DNA from 3 places in the Kitasatospora putterlickiae genome. Region 2 is predicted to be linked to each of the others. Evidence: riboswitches for the same ligand, from Rfam matches in the RefSeq annotation. Region 2 holds a riboswitch; each other region holds the start of a gene.
What was found. A riboswitch is a leader RNA that binds a small molecule or an ion and turns the genes downstream of it on or off. The one in region 2 is predicted to bind cobalamin.
Positions count from the first base shown of each region.

Region 1: linked by a shared signal. The riboswitch ahead of ABD308_RS33735 (GHMP family kinase ATP-binding protein) and the one ahead of ABD308_RS14510 (FecCD family ABC transporter permease) in region 2 are both predicted to bind cobalamin.
Region 3: linked by a shared signal. The riboswitch ahead of nicT (Nickel transporter NicT) and the one ahead of ABD308_RS14510 (FecCD family ABC transporter permease) in region 2 are both predicted to bind cobalamin.

Region 1 covers NZ_BAAAKJ010000388.1:50-4,589, reverse strand. Annotated here, with positions in the region: partial or broken gene ABD308_RS33745 (ATP-grasp domain-containing protein) at 1-1,129, opposite strand, end outside; gene ABD308_RS33740 (cysteine synthase family protein) at 1,126-2,148, opposite strand; gene ABD308_RS33735 (GHMP family kinase ATP-binding protein) at 2,145-3,041, opposite strand; cobalamin riboswitch at 3,247-3,485, opposite strand; partial or broken gene ABD308_RS33730 (ferric reductase-like transmembrane domain-containing protein) at 3,707-4,540, shown strand, end outside.
Region 2 covers NZ_BAAAKJ010000135.1:2,824-10,594, reverse strand. Annotated here, with positions in the region: gene ABD308_RS14520 (ABC transporter substrate-binding protein) at 1-469, opposite strand, end outside; gene ABD308_RS14515 (ABC transporter ATP-binding protein) at 504-1,295, opposite strand; gene ABD308_RS14510 (FecCD family ABC transporter permease) at 1,292-2,380, opposite strand; cobalamin riboswitch at 2,485-2,612, opposite strand; gene sodN (superoxide dismutase, Ni) at 2,830-3,225, opposite strand; gene sodX (nickel-type superoxide dismutase maturation protease) at 3,422-3,880, shown strand; gene ABD308_RS14495 (CGNR zinc finger domain-containing protein) at 3,885-4,469, opposite strand; gene ABD308_RS14490 (amino acid ABC transporter ATP-binding protein) at 4,610-5,410, opposite strand; gene ABD308_RS14485 (amino acid ABC transporter permease) at 5,407-6,357, opposite strand; gene ABD308_RS14480 (ABC transporter substrate-binding protein) at 6,416-7,351, opposite strand.
Region 3 covers NZ_BAAAKJ010000029.1:60,049-67,819, forward strand. Annotated here, with positions in the region: gene aroC (chorismate synthase) at 1-581, shown strand, start outside; gene ABD308_RS04000 (shikimate kinase) at 578-1,099, shown strand; gene aroB (3-dehydroquinate synthase) at 1,092-2,180, shown strand; gene aroQ (type II 3-dehydroquinate dehydratase) at 2,189-2,617, shown strand; gene ABD308_RS04015 (AAA family ATPase) at 2,729-3,643, shown strand; gene ABD308_RS04020 (Fpg/Nei family DNA glycosylase) at 3,740-4,570, shown strand; gene ABD308_RS04025 (hypothetical protein) at 4,628-5,011, shown strand; partial or broken gene ABD308_RS04030 (ArsR/SmtB family transcription factor) at 5,065-5,403, opposite strand; cobalamin riboswitch at 5,486-5,678, shown strand; gene nicT (Nickel transporter NicT) at 5,709-6,830, shown strand; gene ABD308_RS04040 (hypothetical protein) at 7,203-7,706, shown strand.

The DNA.
Region 1 (4,540 bases), on a different contig from region 2:
TGCCCGCGTAGCCCCGGCTGTCGGCCAGGTGCTCGACCAGGTCGCCCGGCGACCTGACCGGGTACCAGGCGGGCGAGCCGGGCAGGCCGGCCAGCCGGTCCAGCCCGGCGACGCCGGTGTACACCCCGGGCGCGGCCGGGTAGCCGAGCACGAAGGCGACGGCGGGCCCGCCGGGCGGTTCGGCGTCCATCAGGGCGGGGCGGCGGCCGAGCGCGGCCTCGACCAGCGCCTCGTAGACGTTGACGCCGAGCGCGCGGCACAGGCCCTCGCCGACCAGTGCGCCGCCGATCCGCGGGTTGATCTCGACGATCTCCGGGCCGTCGGCGGTCAGCACGAACTCCACGTGCGCGAAGCGGTCGGTGTAGCCGACGGCGGCGAGGACGTCGCCGAGCCACCGCTCCAGCGCGGCCCGGCGCGGCTCCGGGAACGCCACCGGGAACGCCGTGATCTCCTCCCGGAAGTGGGGCTCGGGCGACATCAGCCGGCTGGAGACGCCCAGCAGTCTGGTCCGGCCGTCCCAGCCGAGCGTCTCGGCGCTGTACACCGGCCCGGCGACGTACGGTTCGGCGAACAGCCGGCCGCGCAGCTCCCGCCCGGCGGCCTCGGCGAGGACGGCGTCCAGCTCCGCCGGGTCGCGCACCAGCCAGACGTTCTGGCTGCCGGTGCCCGCGGTGTCCTTGAGGACGGCGGGCAGGCCGGGCTCCTTGAGGAGTGCCCGCGCCGTCGCCGGGCCGGTCCCGGTGACGGGTACCGCCCGGCCGCGGGTCAGCCCGGCCTCGTACAGCCGGCGGCGCACCGCCGACTTGTCGCGGGTCAGCCGCAGCACGGCCGGGTCGAGGCCGGGCAGGCCGAGCCGTTCGGCGAGTTCGGCGGCGACCAGCGTCCAGGTGTCGGTGGAGCTGATCAGACCGCGCGGCCGCGGGGAGCGCGCCAGCAGCGCGGTGAGCCCGTCCACGTCGAAGGTGTCGGTCTCCACGACGTCCAGCGCGTGGGCCGGCAGCCGCTCCAACTCGTAGGTGTAGTAGGAGCGGTCGCGGGTGAGCAGGGTCAGCCGCTCGCCGAGCGCGTCGGCGGCCCGCACCAGGTGGCCGAGGCCGAAGGTGAGCGATTCCAGGCAGACGACGCTCATGCCGCCCGCTCCTCGCGGTGCGGCGGGCACGCGGTGCGCCGCCAGGCCATCGTGGACCAGGGCATGGACATCTCCTCGGGGGCGGAGACCTCGACCGGTTTCAGCGCGGCCGGGTCGGGGGCTTCGGCGTGCCGGGCGAAGACGCGCTCGACGTAGCGGTGGCCGGTGTCGGCGCCGATCACCAGGTGCAGCCGGTCGGGGTGGCGGCGCGCCTCGTAGGCCGCGGCCAGGTAGCCGGCGCCGGTGGACAGCCCGGCGAAGACGGCGTGGTCGCGCAGCAGGGCGACGGTGCCCGCCATCGCGTGGGTGAAGTCCAGCCAGTGGATGCCGTCGTAGAGGTGGTGGCGGACGTTGTCGAAGACGATGGAGGAGCCGATCCCGGCGATGATCGCCTCCGGGTCGTGGTGCCCCTGGCTGCCGAAGGTGACGCTGCCGAAGGGCTGCACGCCGACCAGCCGCACGGACGGGTCCACGGCGCGCAGCCGGGTCGCCACCCCGCCGGTCGAGGCGCCGGAGCCGACGCCGCCGACGACGGTCAGCGCGGCGCCGGGGAAGGCGGCCGTGATCCGGTCGGCGACCTCGTGGTAGCCGAGGTAGTGGACGTCGTCGTGGTACTGCCGCATCCAGTGCCAGTCCGGGTGCTCGGCGAGCAGCTCGCGCACCCGTCGTACCCGCAGCTCCTGGTCCAGCTTGAGGTCGCGGGACGGCACGACCTGTTCCACGGTGGCGCCGAGGATCTCCAGCTGGGCGCGGGTGGTGGCGTCGACGGTGGTGGACGCGACGATGTGGCAGCGCGTGCCGTGCCGGTGGCAGGCGAGCGCCAGGGCGTAGGCGTAGATGCCGCTGGAGCTGTCCACCAGGGTCTGCCCGGGGCGGACGGTGCCGCGTTCCAGCAGGTGGCGGACGGCGGCGAGCGCCGAGTAGATCTTCATCGACTCGAACCGGACCAGCACGAGGCCGTCGGTGAGCCGGACGAGGTCGGGGACCTTCAGGGCGTCGGCGATGTGGGGGTGGATCACCTGTAGCCTCCTTGGGCGAAGGAACACTGGTGGCCGAGCGAGTGGAAGAACGCGGACAGGTCCGACTTGAGCGCGGCGTCGGGGCGTCCGGGGAGCAGGTAGCCGATCAGGCAGCCGGTGTGGGCGACGAAGATCCCGTCGGCGCCGAACTCCTCGCGGTGGGCGAGCAGCGCGTCGAACGTCGCTTTGGGGAGCACCCGTTGGGAGAGCGCGGCGCTGGCGGTGGCCGTCCGCGCGACGGCGGCCGGGTCGCCCTCGGCGAAGCCCTTCAGCAGGTCGGCCAGGCAGCGCCGGTACTCCTCGCCGTGCCGCCGGTAGTGCCCGAGCAGCAGGTCGGTGACGGCGGCGGTGTCCACCGTCCCGGGCTCGGTGATGTACGCGGTGTGGAAGCCGATGCCGGTGCCCAGCCGCCGCACCACCCGGTGCCGGCCGCTCAGGTGCAGGGCGAACTCGTCGAGGAAGACGCTGTCGGCCCGTTCGATCTCGCGCAGCACGGCGAGCACCACGCCGGTGTCGTACGGCAGCGCGAAGATCCGGAACAGGCAGCGCAGCGTCGCCACGATGTCGGCGGTCGAACTCGCCATGCCCACACCGACGGTGAGCTCGGAGTGCACGCACCAGCGGCCCGGCGGAAGGGTCAGCCCGAAGCGCTCCAGGAACAGCCGGGCCGCCATCGCGGCCTTCGCCCCGAGCGGCAGCGGGTCCGGCGGGTCCGTCCCCGGGGTGAAGTGCACCCAGGAGTGGCGGTCGACGGGGAACGACACCACCGCGATGTCGGGGCGGGACCCGGCGCGCAGCGGTCCCTGGTAGAGCTCGCCCAGGGTGCCGTGGCAGACACCGGAGAGCGTGCCGCCCGGCGGCGGGGCGGACCGGGCCCCTCCGGTGGGGGTCACCGTCGCGCCGTCCGGGCCCGCCGGGGGCGGGCCGGTGGGCGCCCGGTGCGGGCGGGCGGAACTCGCGCGGTCACGGACACGTCCTCCTCCTCGTTCCGAGCCCGTGTCATGACCGGTGGAGGAGCGCACGGCGTGTCGTCGCACGCCGCGCAGCCGTCCGTACCGCCGACCCAATCCACGAGGTCACCGTGCACAGCCCGCACGTGGGGGTGCGGGCGCAGCGGCAGGTCTTCGGACTCGCGGGCCGGTGCGCCGACGGATCGGCGCACACCTACCGGCCGTCGCTTCCCGGGCCGGGGCGGAGCCAGGCCCAGTGCTGTTGACGGCTTTCGTTCCCACTCACCGCTGCGGGACAGTCCCGGTTTCCCACCGGGTTCCCTCTTGCGTCGCGCCGCCGAAGTCCGGTCGGTCGGGAGGCGCGAACCGGCTGCGGACACGAGCATACGGGGGCTCGCGCTCCGGTGGCAGGGCGCGTGCGGGCGCTTGTCCGAATGCGAGCGGTCCGGGGCCGGGGCGTCCGGCGCCGTGGCGGGAAGGCCGTCGGTCCACGAGGCACTCTGGCCGGATACGGGCTCGGCATGTCCGCGCCACTCCGCCACACTGGTGCGTCCCATCCCCCACAGCGCACCGCCCCACCGGTGTGCCCCCGCTCCGGAAGGTCCACCATGCCACCTGAGACGACGCCGGGGGACGACAGCCCGGACACCCCGCCCGCCGCCGGGAAGCGGCCCGCCGAACGCGTCGCCCTCCGCGCCGACCTGAGGGCCGCGCTGCCCGACGCGAGCGCGGCGGTCGGCGTCACCGTGGCGGTGTTCGTGCTGCTGTACGTCCGGATGGACGCGGGCACCTCGGCGACGGTGGCGGTCATGCCGTTCATGGACGACGCGCGCACGTACTGGATGTACCTGCTGAGCCAGGCGTTCGGCTGGTCGGGGCTGCTGTGGGCCTGGGGGACGGTGGTGCTCGGGCTGCTGCTGTCCGGGCCGCGGCCCGAGCGGCTGCCCGTCGCCCGGCAGACCCTGGAGCGCTGGCACCGTACGACGAGCCTGACCACGACGGCCCTGATGTTCGCGCACGCGCTGATGTTCGCGGCCGAACTCGTGCGCTACGAGGCCGAGTCGGCGTGGGGCGACCGGCTCTGGTCGGGGTTCGCCGACAGCTTCGTGCCCGGCTGGTACGACTCCGGCACCGGCCGGACCGCCATCCCGCTCGGGCAGGGCGCGCTCTACCTGGCCGTGCCGCTCGGCCTGCTGTTCTACCTGCGGCACCGGATCGGGCCGAACACCTGGCGGCGGCTGCACCGCTTCGTGGTCGTCGTCTACGTGCTGAGCGTCTGGCACACCCTGCTCTACGGGACCAACGTGTGGTTCGGCGAGTGGCCGCGCACGGTCCTGTGGCTGCTGCAGGTCCCGCTCGCCGTGCTGCTGCTGGTCCGGCTGCTGCGGCCGGCCCGGCGGGCCGAGCGGCTGGGCACGCCGGGGCGGGGCGGGGTCCGGTCG
Region 2 (7,771 bases):
TGCGGCAGGACTCGCTGAGCACGTAGGAGCCGATGCCCAGGCCGGACAGCGTCTGCGGGGTGAAGCCGGTGCCCTCGTCGAAGCCGTAGTGCCAGCCGGCGAAGACCAGGTCGGCCCTGGCGTCCAGCGCGATCTCCTTGGTGATCCGGTCCTTGGAGAGCCAGGTCGCGCGCTGGTAGGAGTCCTTCCAGGCGACCTGCTCCACCCGGCCCTTGTCGTCCGGCATCACGTAGCCGGCCATCCGGTCCTCCAGGCCGAGGGCGAACATCAGCTCGGTGATGCCGATGTCGTTGGTGACCGCGCGGGCCGGCTTCTCCTTGAAGGTGACCTCGGCGCCGCAGTTCTTCACGGTCACCGGATAGTGGGCGGAGGCGTCGGCGGCGCCGTCACCGCTCGGGGCGATCTCGGCGCCGCAGCCGGTGAGCGCGAGGGCGAGCAGGGCGGCGGCGGCAACGGCCTTGGTGCGCATGGGGGTCCTCGGGGAAGGGGCGGGGGCGGGTGGGTTAGGGCAGGCGGTCGAGGAGCAGCTGGACGGCCCCGGTGACCGGGTGCCGCACGGGCGTGGCGCGGACCTTGAACACCTCGGCCAGCAGGTCCGGTTCGAGCACCTCGGCGGGCGGCCCGGAGGCGACGATCCGGCCGTCCTCGATGACGTACAGCAGGTCGCAGTGCCCGGCGGCCAGGTTGAGGTCGTGCAGCGCGGTGAGCACCGTGGGACCGGCCTCCCGGACCAGCGCCAGAACCTCCAGCTGGTGCGCGATGTCCAGGTGGTTGGTGGGCTCGTCGAGGACCAGCACCTTGGGCTCCTGGACCAGCGCGCGGGCGATCAGCACCCGCTGCTTCTCGCCGCCGGACAGGCTCAGGAAGCCCCGGGCGGCCAGGTGCGCCGCGCCGACCCGGCGCAGCGCCTCGGCGCAGCGGTCCCCGTCCCCGGCGGACGGCCCGGCCAGGGCGCCGCGCCGGTGCGGCAGCCGGCCCATGCCGACCACCTCGGCCACGGTGAAGTCGAACTCGGCGGAGTGCTCCTGCGGCAGCGCCGCCACCCGCCGGGCGGCCTCGCGCGGGGCGAGCGCGTGCAGTTCGTCGCCGCCCAGCAGGACGGCGCCGGAGGCGGGCCGCAGCGCCCGGTAGACGCAGCGCAGCAGGGTGGACTTGCCGCTGCCGTTCGGGCCGATCAGGCCGACCACCTGGCCGGCGCGGGCGGTCAGCGTGATGTCGTCGACCAGCCGGACGCCGGCCAGGTCGACCGAGACCCCGTCGACGGCGAGGTCCAGGGCTGCGGGGGAGTCGCTCACCGGCCGCCTCCGAAGGTGTAGCCGCGACGGCGCATCAGCAGCAGGAAGCAGGGCACCCCGACGGCCGCGGTGACCACGCCGACCGGCAGTTCGGCGGGCGCCAGCAGGGTGCGGGAGACGATGTCCACCCAGACCAGCAGCAGCGCCCCGGCGAGCGGCGCGACCAGCAGCACCCGGCGGTGGCCGGCGCCGACCAGCATCCGCACCAGGTGCGGGACCATCAGCCCGACGAAGCCGATCGCCCCGCTGACCGCGACCACGGTGCCGGTGACGGCCGCGGTGACCACGAACAGCTCGCGGCGCAGCCGGTCCGGGTCGACGCCGAGCGAGGCGGCCGTCTCGTCGCCCATGGCCAGCGCGTCCAGCCGTCCGGCGGCGCAGGCCAGGTACGCCAGGCCGGCCAGCACGGTGGCGGCGGCGATCGGCACCGAGCCCCAGGTGGCGCCGCCGAGGCTGCCGAGCAGCCACATCATGGCGGAGCGGGCGGCCTCGCCGCGGGCGGCGGCGAAGACCATCAGCGCCGTCAGCGCGGAGAAGCCGTACGACATCGCGGTGCCGGTGAGCACCAGCCGCAGCGGGGTGAGCCCGTGGGCGGTCCTGGCGGTCAGGTAGACCAGCACCATGGCGAGCAGGGCGGCGGCGAAGGCGGAGGCGGAGAGCGCCCAGACGCCGAGCGAGGCGAAGGCGCCGAGCATCAGCACGGCGTTGGCGCCGACCGCGGCGCCGGAGGAGATGCCGAGCACGAACGGGTCGGCGAGCGCGTTGCGGACCATCGCCTGGACGGCGACCCCGGTGGCGGCGAGTCCGGCGCCGACCACGGCGGACAGGACGGCGCGCGGCAGCCGGATCTCCCAGACGATCGCGTAGGCGGCGGCCTCGTCGGCCTCCAGCCGACCGCCCGTCAGTCCGGCGCGCAGCAGCCGCAGCACCTGGCCCCAGCCGAGCCCGGAGGAGCCCACCGCGACGGCGCAGACCAGGGAGACCAGCAGCGCCGCGGCGAGGGCGACGGCCAGCGGTACGGCGGGTGTGCGGCGCGGGCCCGGTGGGGCTGCGGCGGTGGCCGGTGCGGTCGCGGTGCTGGTCACGGGTGCGCGCCTTGCCTCGGGCCGCGAACGGCGCGGGGCGGCGCGCCCGGGCGCGGGTGTGCCGGGGCGCCATCCCTTCGCAGTCCACGGCGAGTTGTCGGGAGGTCGGCGTCCTCGGGCGATCGGGCTCACGGGCGCGGGGCACCGTTTACCGTTGCGGGTCAGCGCCGGATTCGCACCGGCTTCCCCCTCTGGACGCCCTGGCAGCATAACAAGCGCGAAGGCCGGGCAGCCCTTACCGCTCCGCCCTGAGCCGAAGGGGCGCGCCGGTGCCGAAAGGGAGGAGCGACTAGCGACCGACGGAGGAGGGAGTGCCGGAGCGACGAGTGTCGGCGCCGGGTCAGAGCGCCCCGGAGGCGAGCGGGCGAAAACGCTGTGGCCGGGAACACACGAGCGCCCCCGGTCCGGCGTCGCGGACGGAGGGCGCTCGAAGGAGGAGTGAGCGGGGATCAGCCCTGCTTGGTCTCCCAGAAGATCTTGTCGACCTCGGCGATGAGGTCGAGCAGCGCCTGGCCGGTGGCCGGGTCGGTGGACGCCTTGGCGGCCGAGGCGGCCTTCAGGGTGTCGTTGACGAGCTGGTGCAGCTGCGGGTACTTCTCGAAGTGCGGGGCCTTGAAGTAGTCGCTCCACAGCACCGAGATGTGGTGCTTGACGGCCTCGGCGCGCTGCTCCTTGATGATGACGGCGCGAGCGCGGAAGTGCGCGTCCTCGTTGGCCTGGTACTTCTCCTGGGTGGCCTTGACGGACTCGGCCTCGATGCGGGCCTGGGCGGGGTCGTACACGCCGCAGGGCAGGTCACAGTGGGCGTGGGCGGTGGCGCGGGGTGCAAACAGGCGAGAGAACATGGAAGTCCTTCCTTAGATCGTCTTCCCGCGCCCGAGATTACCCTTCGGGCCCTGTGGTTTCTCGATCGGGCGGCGGGCCTAGGGCAAAAGGCGGAGCCGGAACCGGGCGAATCCGGACATCGGTCGGGGCGCGGCCGTGCGGCAGACTGGTGTGCGACCGCGGGACGCGGCGGGACGCGGGCCGGGAGGAGGAGTCGTGGCACGGAGCGCGGAACCGGAGGAGGGGCCCCCGGCGGGCGGCGCGCCGTTCGGGCTGATCGACGTGGCGGGGGACTCGATGGTGCCGACCCTGCGCGACGGCGACCAGCTGCTGGTGCGGTACGGCGCGCGGATCCGGCCCGGCGCGGTGGTGGTCTTCCGCCACCCGTTCCAGCAGAACCTGCTGGTGGTCAAGCGTGCCGACGGCCGGCGGCCGAAGGGCTGGTGGCTGCTCTCCGACAACCGGCCGGTGGACAGCGACAGCCGCAGTTACGGCGCGGTGCCGGACGAGCTGGTGCTCGGCCGGGTGCTGCTGCGGCTGCGCCCGCGTCCGGCCTGGCTGGCGCCGGGCCGCCGGCTGGAGCGGCTGCTGCTCTCCGGCCCGCTGGCCCGGGTGCCCGGGCTGGCCCGCCGGCTCGGCGTCTGGGTCCGGCCGGAGGAGCTGCAGAACTCCTAGGGGATCAGTTCTCCGAGGCCGCCGCCGCGGCCTCCAGGCGCTTGCGGGCCCGGTAGGCGGCGACGTTGGCGCGGGTCGCGCAGCGGTCCGAGCAGTACCGGCGGGACCGGTTGGTGGAGGTGTCCAGGTAGGCGTTGCGGCAGGGCGCGGCCTGGCAGATGCCGAGCCGGTCGGCGCCCAGCTCGGTCAGGTGGACGGCCAGGCCCATGCAGGCGACGGCGCTGAAGTGCGCGGTGGCGGTGGGGGAGTTGTCGGCGAGGTGCAGGTGCCAGCGGGGCCGGCCGGCCTCGTCCAGGTAGTCGTGGCCGGAGACCAGCGGGCTGACCGGGAACTCCATCAGCAGGCTGTTCAGCAGGTCGACGCTGCGGACCTCCTCGCCCTCGGCGGCGGCCTCGAAGACCCCGCGCAGCCGGGTGCGGACGGCCCGCAGCCGGGGCAGGTCGGACTCGTCGGCGAGGTCCCGGGCCCGGGCGGCGTCCGAGAAGAGGCCGCGCACCGCGTCCACCGAGGTCAGCGAGTCGGTGCCGCGCTCGGGCTCCTCGGTGTTCACCAGCCGGACGGCCAGATCGGCGTACGAGGCGAGCTCCACGGTGGTCCTTCCAGATCGGTAACGGGCTGATTGCCTCCAGCCTATTACCCGCGGGGCGGAAGCGGGAAAGCGGCGGGTACGGGCAGGACCGGCCTGCCGGGCGCCGCGCAGCGGAGCGGAGCGTTCAGAGCACCCCGGACTCAGAGCACCTTGGAGAGGAAGGCGCGGGTCCGCTCGTGCTGGGGGTTGGTGAGGACGTCGCGGGGGTTGCCGGACTCGACGACCACGCCGCCGTCCATGAACACCAGCGCGTCGCCGACCTCGCGGGCGAAGCCCATCTCGTGGGTCACCACGATCATGGTCATCCCCTCCTCGGCCAGCCCGCGCATGACGTCCAGGACGTCGCCGACCAGCTCGGGGTCGAGCGCCGAGGTCGGCTCGTCGAACAGCATCAGCTTGGGCTTCATGGCGAGCGCCCGGGCGATGGCCACCCGCTGCTGCTGGCCGCCGGAGAGCTGGGAGGGGTAGTTCCTGGCCTTGTCGGCCAGGCCGACCCGCTCCAGCAGGGCCATGGCGCGCTCCTTCGCCGCGGCCTTGGACTCGCCCTTGACCTGGACCGGCGCCTCCATCACGTTCTCCACCGCGGTCATGTGCGGGAAGAGGTTGAAACGCTGGAACACCATGCCGATGTCCCGCCGCTTCATCGCGACCTCGCGGTCCTTGAGCTCGTAGAGCTTGTCGCCGCGCTGCTGGTAGCCGACCAGGTCGCCGTCGACCCAGAGCCGGCCGCCGTTGATCTTCTCCAGGTGGTTGATGCAGCGCAGGAAGGTCGACTTGCCGGAGCCGGACGGGCCGACGAGGCAGAAGACCTCGCTCTGCTTGACCTCCAGGTCGATGCCCTTGAGCACCTCGACCGGGCCGTACGACTTGTGGACGGCCTCGGCCTTCACCATGGGGCCGCCGTCGCGGGCGTCGGCGGGGGTCTTGGTCAGATCGCTCATACGTGGCCACCTCCCTCAAGTCCGGGGACCACGTCGTTCTTGGCCTTCGGGGTGGGCCTGCCGCCGAACAGCAGCCGGAGCCGCTGGATCGGAGTGGGCGGCAGCGTCCGGTTCGCACCACGAGCGTAGTGCCGCTCGATGTAGTACTGCCCCACCGTGAGGATCGAGGTCATGATCAGGTAGTAGATGCTGACCGCGACGAGGACCGGGATGGTCTGGAAGGTCCGCGAGTAGATGTCGTGGCCGGCGGTGAACAGCTCGGACAGCGAGATCACCTGGACCAGCGAGGTGGTCTTCAGCATCGAGATGGTCTCGTTGCCCGTGGGCGGGATGATGACCCGCATCGCCTGCGGGAGCACGATCCGGCGCAGCGTGGCCGCCCGGCTCATGCCCAGGGCGTGCGCGGCCTCGGTCTGGCCCTCGTCGACGGACTGGATGCCGCCGCGGACGATCTCCGCCATGTACGCCGCCTCGTTGAGGCCGAGGCCGAGCAGGGCGGCGGTGAAGGTGGGGATCAGGACGTTGGTCGACTCGGACCAGAACTCGGGGCCGAAGGGGATGCCGATCGACAGCTTCGGCCAGAGGGCGCCCAGGAAGTTCCAGAACACCAGCTGTACCAGGACGGGGGTGCCGCGGAAGACCCAGATGTAGAACCAGGCCGTCCCCGACAGCAGCGGGTTCGGCGAGAGCCGCATGATCGCGAGGAGCACGCCGCCGCTCACGCCCATCAGCATGGACAGGACGGTCAGCTCCAGCGTCGTGACGATGCCGCGGAGGATCTGCTCGTTCTGCAGCGTGTCCTTGACGACGTCCCACTGGAACGCGGGGTTGAAGATCAGGGCGTGGAGCAGCATCGCCGCGAGAACGACGATGACGGCGGCTCCGGCCCAGCGTCCGGGGTGGCGGACCGGGACGGCCTTGATGGTCTCAGGCCGTCGCGATTTCACCGTCCCCTGCTCGGAAGAATTCACCTTGGGGCCTCAGGGGGTGTGGTGGTGCGAGGGGTCAGCTCTTGGCGGCGTTGATCTCGGACTTCTCGATCGCGCCGGCCTCGACGCCCCACTTCGCCAGGATCTGCTTGTAGGTGCCGTCGGCGATCAGCGACTGGACGGCGCCCTGGACGGCCTGGGCCAGCGGCGAGCCCTTGTCGACGATGACGCCGTAGGGCGCGCTGTCGTAGGTGTCGCCGAGCTTCTCCAGCTGGCCGTTGGTCTGCTTGACCGCGTAGTCGACGACCGGGGAGTCGGCCATCATCACCTGGTCGCGGCCGGAGACCAGCGCGGTGGTCACGTCGGTCTGCAGGGTGAACTTGTCGCCGTCGTTCGGGATGGCCGGCTTGCCCGCCTTGGCGCACTCCGGGTTGCGGACGTCGGTGATCTCCTGGGCCTGGGTGGTGCCGGTCTGGACGGCGACCTTCTTGCCGCAGAGGTCCTTGGGGTCGATCTTGTCCGGGTTGCCCTTCTTCACCGCGACGGCGCTGCCGGCGCTGAAGTAGGTGACCATGTCGACGGTCTGCTCGCGCTCCTTGGTGTCGGTGAAGGAGCTCATGCCGAGCTGGTACTTCTTCGCGGTGATGCCCGGGATGATCGAGGTGAAGTCGGCGTTCTGCACGTCGGCGGTCAGGCCGAGCTTCTTGGCGATCGCCCCGGCGAGGTCGACGTCGAGGCCGACGATGTTGCCCTTGTCGTCCTTGAACTCGTTGGGCGCGTAGGAGGCGTCGGCGGCGACGATGAGCTTGCCCGAGCTCTTGACGTCGGCCGGGACCAGCGGGGCGAGCGCCGGGTCCGCGGTCACGGCCGCGACGCTGGCGCTCGGATTGGCGCCGGCGGTACCGCCGTTGGAGGAGGAATCGCTGCTGCCGCAGGCGGTCAGCACGAGCGACGCGGACGCGAGCACCGCCGCGGTGGCGAGGAGGCGGGTGCGCTGGGTACGGGCGGTCATGGGGGATCTCCTCCTGAGGGAGAGGTCGGGCGGAGCGCACCGCGGGGAGGCGGCGCACCTTGGCAGCAAAGGCCGTACGGCGCTGTACGGGTGGGGCTCGGGGGTGAACTGCGCGCAAGGGTGGTACGGGTACTGCTCTCCGCCACCGTCCGCCGAGGTGGGCGTTACCGAACCGCCTCGACCAGTGGCCGGCTCGATCCGAGATGGGGGGAATCCTGCCATCTGATGACGGTCGGGTGGCCTTCATTCAGATCAAAATCGGATAACGAGGGGCCGCGCTGTCCGCTATTCGGACGAATATCGTGTCCCTGTCACCCTCCGTATAAGTATGCAGACGATTCCCGCCTCCCGTCCGGATTGCTCGGCGACCCCGCCCGGCGGCGTCGGGGAGGTGTACGCGAGATGGCGGAAGTGCGGAAC
Region 3 (7,771 bases), on a different contig from region 2:
ACGCCTCGAAGGCGATGGTCGCCGAGATCGACCAGGCCCACAAGGACGGCGACACCCTGGGCGGCGTCGTCGAGGTGCTCGCCTACGGCGTCCCGGTCGGCCTCGGCTCGCACGTCCACTGGGACCGTCGGCTGGACGCCCGGCTCGCCGCCGCGCTGATGGGCATCCAGGCGATCAAGGGCGTCGAGGTCGGCGACGGCTTCGAGCTGGCCCGGGTCCCCGGCTCGCAGGCGCACGACGAGATCGTGCCGACCCCCGAGGGCGCCAGGCGCGTCTCCGGCCGCTCCGGCGGCACCGAGGGCGGCCTGTCCACCGGTGAGCTGCTGCGGGTGCGCGCCGCGATGAAGCCGATCGCGACCGTCCCGCGCGCGCTGCGCACCGTGGACGTGCGCACCGGCGAGCCGGCCAAGGCCCACCACCAGCGCTCCGACGTCTGCGCGGTGCCGGCGGCCGGCATCGTCGCCGAGGCGATGGTGGCCCTGGTGCTCGCCGACGCGGTCAACGAGAAGTTCGGCGGCGACCACGTGTCGGAGACCCGGCGCAACGCGCAGAACTACCTCGACCACCTGATCGTCCGATGACCTCCCCGGTCGTCGTGCTGGTCGGCCCGCCCGGCAGTGGCAAGTCCACCGTCGGGCGGGTCCTCGCCGAACGCCTTGGCGTGGGCTTCCGCGACACCGACGCGGACATCGAGGAGCAGGCCGGCAAGCCGATCCCGGACATCTTCGTCGACGAGGGCGAGCCGCACTTCCGCGCCCTGGAGGCGGCCGCCGTGCGCGCCGCCGCCGGGACCCACGGCGGGGTGCTCGCGCTCGGCGGCGGCGCGGTGATGGCCGAACCCACCCGCGAGCTGCTGCGCGGCCTGCCCGTGGTGTTCCTGGAGGTGCCGCTCGCCGACGCGGTCAAGCGGGTCGGCCTGGACGCCCCCCGCCCGCTGCTGGCCGTCAACCCGCGGGCCCGCTGGCGCGAGCTGATGGAGGCCCGCCGCCCCCTCTACCTGGAGGTGGCCACCGCCGTCGTCGACACCGCCGGCCGCACCCCCGAGCAGGTCGCGGACGCCGTACTGGAAGCACTGGAGCTGAAGACCCCCCATGACTGACACCGTCAGGATTCACGTCGGCGGCAGCGCCGGCCACGACCCGTACGACGTGCTGATCGGGCACCAGTTGCTCGGCGAGCTGGCGCCGCTGATCGGGACCAGGGCCCGCCGGGTGGCGATCATCCACCCGGAGGCGCTGTCGGCCACCGCCGACGCGATCCGCGAGGACCTCGCCGGCGAGGGCTACGAGGCGATCGCCCTCCAGGTGCCCAACGCCGAGGAGGCGAAGAGCGCCGAGGTGGCCGCGTACTGCTGGTCGGTGCTCGGGCAGACCGGGTTCACCCGTACCGACGTGGTCCTCGGCCTCGGCGGCGGCGCCACCACCGACCTGGCCGGCTTCGTCGCCGCCACCTGGCTGCGCGGGGTCCGCTGGATCTCCATGCCCACCACGCTGCTCGGCATGGTCGACGCGGCGGTCGGCGGCAAGACCGGCATCAACATCGCCGAGGGCAAGAACATGGTCGGCGCCTTCCACCCGCCGGTGGGCGTGCTGGCCGACCTCGCGACCCTGGAGACCGTGCCCCGGCACGACTACGTCTCCGGCCTCGCCGAGGTCATCAAGTGCGGCTTCATCGCCGACCCGGCCATCCTCGACCTGATCGAGGCCGACCCGGAGGGCGCCAAGACCCCGGCCGGGCCGCACACCGTCGAGCTGATCCGGCGGGCCATCCAGGTCAAGGCCGATGTCGTCTCCGGGGACCTCAAGGAGTCCGGGCGGCGCGAGATCCTCAACTACGGCCACACCCTCGGCCACGCCATCGAGCGCAATGAGCGCTACAAATGGCGGCACGGCGCGGCGATCTCGATCGGCATGGTGTTCGCCGCCGAACTCGGCCGCCTCGCCGGGCGGTTGGACGACGCGACCGCCGACCGGCACCGCACCGTGCTCGCCTCGGTCGGGCTGCCGCTCAGCTACCGGGCGGACGCCTGGCCCAAGCTGCTGGACGCGATGAAGATCGACAAGAAGTCGCGCGGCGACCTCATCCGCTTCATCGTGCTGGACGGCCTCGGCAAGACCTCCGTGCTGGAGGGCCCCGACCCGTCGCTGCTGGTGGCCGCCTACGCGGAGGTGTCCTCGTGACCCGGGTGATGGTGCTCAACGGCCCCAACCTCGGGCGGCTCGGCAGCCGCGAGCCCGACGTCTACGGCTCCACCTCGTACGCCGGGCTGGTCGAGCGCTGCACCGCGCTCGGCAAGGAGCTGGGCTTCGAGGTCGAGGTGCACGAGACCAACTCCGAGCAGACCATGGTCGAGTGGCTGCACGAGGCGGCCGACGGCCGGGTGCCGGTGGTGATCAACCCGGGCGCGTTCACCCACTATTCGTACGCGATGCGGGACGCCGCCTCGCAGCGCACCGCGCCGCTGATCGAGGTGCACATCTCCAACCCGTACGCCCGGGAGACCTTCCGGCACACCTCGGTGATCTCCGCGGTGGCCTCCGGCACCATCGCCGGGTTCGGGATCGGCTCGTACGAACTGGCGCTGCGGGCGCTGGCCGACCAGCTCGCCACGGGCTGACGGGGCGTCGGCGACCGGGGGGCGCCGGGGCGGTGACCAGCGGCGGTGCGGCGGCGGACTGTGTCCACCGCCGCACCGGCGTGTAGTGTCCCCGCTGTAGGAAGTCGGGAGGTGACCGTGACGCAGTACCCCGGGGGTGGACCCGTCCCCCCGCGTCCCGTCGCTCCGCCGGCTCCCGCGTACCCGGCTCCCGGGCCCGCGCCCGTTCAGGTGCCCGCGCCCGCCGCGTCGTCCGGGCCGCCGACCGTGCCGGTGCCGGTCGTCCCGCCGGGGCCGCCCGTCGCTCCTGCCCCTGCCCCTGCCCCTGCGCCCGCTCCGGCTCCCGCCCCTGCTCCGGCTCCCGGGCCCGCTCCGGCCGCCGCGCGCGGTCCGGTGGCGCCGGTGCCCGCCGGGTCCACCGGCCACTTCCTGCTGCCGTCCGGCGCGCCCGTCCTGTTGCCCGCCCGCCCGCCGCAGCAGCACGCGGCCACCGGCCCGATCGCGGTGCTGCTGATCGGCCCGGCCGGCGCCGGCAAGACCACCGTCGCCCGCTACTGGGCCGAGCGGCGCCCCACCCCGACCGCGCACATCAGCCTCGACGACGTCCGCGAGTGGGTGCAGTCCGGCTTCGCCAACCCGCAGTCCGGCTGGAACAACGCCTCCGAGGCGCAGTACCGGCTGGCCCGCCGGACCTGCGGCTTCGCCTGCCGCAACTACCTCGCCAACGGCATCTCCTGCATCATCGACGACGCCGTGTTCCCTGACCGCCCCGCCATCGGCCTCGGCGGCTGGAAGCGGCACATCGGCCCCGGCATGATCCCGGTGGTGCTGCTGCCCAGCCTGGACTCGGTGCTCGGCCGCAACGCCCGGCGCGGCGGCAACCGCCGGCTCGGCGACGAGGAGGTGGCCAGGATCCACGGGCGGATGGCCGGCTGGTACAACTCCGGGCTGCCGATCATCGACAACTCCCACCTCGACGTGGCGGCCACGGCCGCCGAACTCGACCGGGTGATCCTGGCCCGGCTGATGGGCGCCCCGGTGCGCTGAGGCCCCCTTCGGGCGCCCCGGCGGGCGGGCCGGAGTGTCGGTGCCGGCTGCGATGATGGACGGGTCCTGAACGAACCACCGGGGGGAGCCGCGCCCGTGCCGGAAGGCCACATCATCCACCGCCTCGCCGCCGAGAACCACCGCGCCTTCGGCGGGCGGCCGGTCCGTGCCGGCAGCCCGCAGGGCCGCTTCGCGGACGGCGCCAAGCTCATCGACGGACGGGAGCTGGTCGCGGCCGAGGCCACCGGCAAGCACCTCTTCCTCGGCTTCGGCGAGGACGCCTGGGTGCACGTCCACCTCGGCCTGTACGGCGGCTTCACCTTCGGTGACCTCGGCGACGGACCGGCGCCCGAGCCGGTCGGCCTGGTCCGGCTGCGGCTGGAGAACGACGAGCACTACGCCGACCTGCGCGGCCCCAACACCTGCGCGCTGATCACCGACGCGGAGAAGGCCGCCGTCGCCGCCCGCCTCGGTCCGGACCCGCTGCGCGCCGACGCCGACCCGGACGCCGCCTGGCGGCGGATAACCGGCAGCCGCACGACGATCGCCGCCCTGCTGATGGACCAGAAGGTGCTGGCCGGCGTCGGCAACGTCTACCGCGCCGAGGTGCTGTTCCGGCACGGCATCGACCCGCAGCTGCCCGGCCGCGCGCTGCGCCGGGCCGCGTGGGACGCGATCTGGGCGGACCTGGTCGCCCTGATGCGCGAGGGCGTCACCGCCGGCCGGATCGACACCGTCCGCCCCGAGCACACCCCCGAGGCGATGAACCGCCCGCCACGCGTCGACGACCACGGCGGGGAGGTCTATGTCTACCGCCGGGCCGGCCGGCCCTGCCTGGTCTGCGGCACCGACGTCCGGACCGAGGAGCACGCCTCCCGCAACCTCTTCTGGTGCCCGTTCTGCCAGCCGGCCTCCGCCTGGACGTGATGCCCCGTTCGATCGATTCGGCCGTGCGCGAACCGGCCCGCCGGTAGGGTCGTCCACATGTCTTTCGCGGATGGGGAGTTCGCCGATCATCAGGGAGCGCGTCGGGGCGGGCGCGGGCTTCCGGCGCCGGTCGTGGCGGTGCTCGTGAACCTGCCGCTCGGCATCGTGGGAGTGATCCCGTACTGGTTCACCTGGAGCTTCCTCGCCGACTTCGTGTTCGCCCGGTTCGGGTGGACCACCGCCAATCCGTACAACACGAGGGACGGAGCGGGTCTCGCGCTCGGCGTGACCCTGGCCGCCCTCCTCCCGTACCTGCTGCTCGCGGTTGTCGTGAACTGGTTCGGGGCGCGCCGCCGGGGAGTCGGGGGAGCGGGCTTCTGGGCGCTGCTGGTGGCCGCTCAGCTGCTGCCGGCGGTGGTTTTGGCGAATCTGCCCGGGTAGTCGGCGGGTCGGGCGGCCGACGGTCCGTGAATGACGGGCGCGTCACTGGCGCACTGGTCGAGGAGGGGGCGCAGGGCTGCGTCCACGAGCCGGTAGCGCACAACGCGCCCCTCCTTCTCGCCAGCCACCGCTCCGGCCGTCCGGAGCAGGCGCAGGGCCTGGGAGACGGCGGGGTCGCGCATGCCGGTGGCGACGGCGAGGTCGGTCACGGCGAGCGGGCCGGTGCGGTGCAGGGCGAGCAGGAGGGCGAGCCTGCCGGGGTCGGCGAGCAGGGCGAACCGGTCGGCGCAGGAGCGGACGTGGGCGGTGTCGCCGATCGCGGCGATGGCTTCGCAGACCCGGTGGCCGTCGATGGTGCGGTGGCCCGCGCGGTCGGCCGGTACGAGATGCATACGGCCCATTCTGGCAGGCGGCCGGTTGTGATCCTGAACACCTGCGTAGGTACGCAGCCTTGCATGGGTCGGCCGGGGCCCCTACGGTGTTGCCCGCCGTGGTGCTCGGGAAGACCGGTGACGGACCCTCAGGGGTCCCATTCCGGAGCGGCCCTCGCCACTGTGATCGGGGGAGAGTGTCCGTACCCACGACGCCACTGGGCGCCTCGCGCGCTTGGGAAGGCGGGTACGGGAGCCCCGTCAGCCAGGAGACCGGCCGCGGCATCTCACGAAGTCATTCCACGAGGTGCTGGAGCGTGATCCGCATGACCCTGCCCGAAACCGCCACCACCGCGGCGCCGCCCGCCGCCCTGCCCGCCTTCCGCTGGCGCCGCGAGGACACCCTGCGCACGGCCGGGCTGATGGGCGTGATCCTCGCCATGCACGTGGTGGCGTTCGGCACGCTGATCTTCCTGGTCGCACCGGAGAAGTACGAGGTGGGCACCCAGGTCTTCGGGGTGGGCCTGGGCATCACCGCCTACACCCTCGGCATGCGGCACGCCTTCGACGCCGACCACATCGCGGTGATCGACAACACCACCCGCAAGCTGATGGCGGACGGCAAGCGTCCCGTCTCGGTGGGCTTCTGGTTCGCCCTCGGCCACTCCTCGATGGTGGTGCTGATGGCCGCCCTGGTCGCGGGCGGCGCCCAGCTGGCCACCACCCTGATGGACGACGAGTCGACCACCCACCAGTGGCTGGGCGTGGTCGGCACCTCGGCCTCGGGCGTCTTCCTCTACCTGATCGGCGCGCTCAACCTGGCCGCGCTGTTCGGCATCCTCAAGGTCTTCCGCTCGATGCGGGCCGGCCGGTTCGACGAGGCCGAGCTGGAGGCCCACCTGAACGCCCGCGGCCTGCTGGCCCGGGTGCTGAACCGGGCCACCCGTTCGATCACCCGGCCCGGCCAGATGTTCCCGGTCGGCATGGTGCTGGGCCTGGGCTTCGACACCGCGACCGAGGTCACCCTGATGGTGATGGCCGGCTCCGGCGCCGCCTCCGGCCTGCCCTGGTACGCCATCGCCTGCCTGCCGCTGCTGTTCGCGGCCGGCATGAGCCTGTTCGACACCCTCGACGGCACCTTCATGAACTTCGCCTACCAGTGGGCGTTCTCCAACCCGGTCCGCAAGGTGTACTACAACCTGACCATCACCGGCCTGTCCATCGCGGTCGCCTTCATCATCGGCACCATCGAACTCGTCGGCGTCCTCCACGAGAAGCTCGACCTCACCGACCCGGTGACCGGCTGGGTCGCCGGCATCTCCCTCGACAACGTCGGCTACGCGATCGTCGGCCTCTTCGTCGTCGTCTGGGCCGCCGCCATCGCCTACTGGCGCCTGGCCGGCGTGGAACGGAAGTGGACCCCGAAGCCCGCCGGCGCCGCGGAGTAGCGGCCCACGAGGGCCGTCACGCCTCCCGCAACCTCTTCTGGTTCCTCTTCCGTCCTCCTGCGCGTGCAGGTGTCCCGCTATGGGCTGTTCAATCGCTTCGTCCGATTGCGTCAGGGTAGGGACGGGAAAAACGCGGAATTGGCAAAGGCGAACTGAGTACGGGGACGAAGGGAGAAGGGTTCGGCGTGACGATCATCTCCCTTGACGGCCATCGCCTTTGCGGGAATCATTCAAGGGACCGCCGGGGGGTGGCCTGGGGGCGGGAGTCCGACCAGGCTGGTCCGTAGACGATTTTCCCTTTTCCCTCCGGCTGCCCCGTCTGTTCCCGCGTGTACGTCGACGCGGATGACCAGTGACACCGGAGGATCATCCATGAAGCGTCCCCTCGCGGTCGCCGCCACGCTGGCCGCCACCGCACTCGTCTCGCTCTCCACCGTCGTACCGGCCCACGCGATCGAGTACGTCTCGGACACGTGCAACTTCGGCGACAAGGCGAACTGCTTCGCCATCTTCTTCAACTCGCAGAACGAGTACGGGATGTCCACCAGTTCGTGCTTCATGTCGAACAAGGACATCGACGACCACTACGGCGTCAACTCGCCGAACGGCAACATCCTCGTGCTCTACCAGTTCGGGTACAACTACCAGCCCATCAACAGCAACCTCGGCGGCTCGGTCTGCCGGCCCAACGAGGGCAGTGGGCAGCAGCTGAAGAACAATGCCGCCTCCGTCGTGAACGGCGATCCGTGGGCGAGTTACACCGTTTTCTACAACTCCAACTTCTACGGTACTGCGCAGACCATCGGAGCCTATTCGAAGGCGAATCTCATCGCGAAGCTCCACGACAACAACGCCTCCCACCGGCGAAATGGATGATCACATTCCATTTTCTCCGGAAAGTTCGGCCCGAGGAGAGTGAGCGGGCGCTCGCCGGAGGGCGG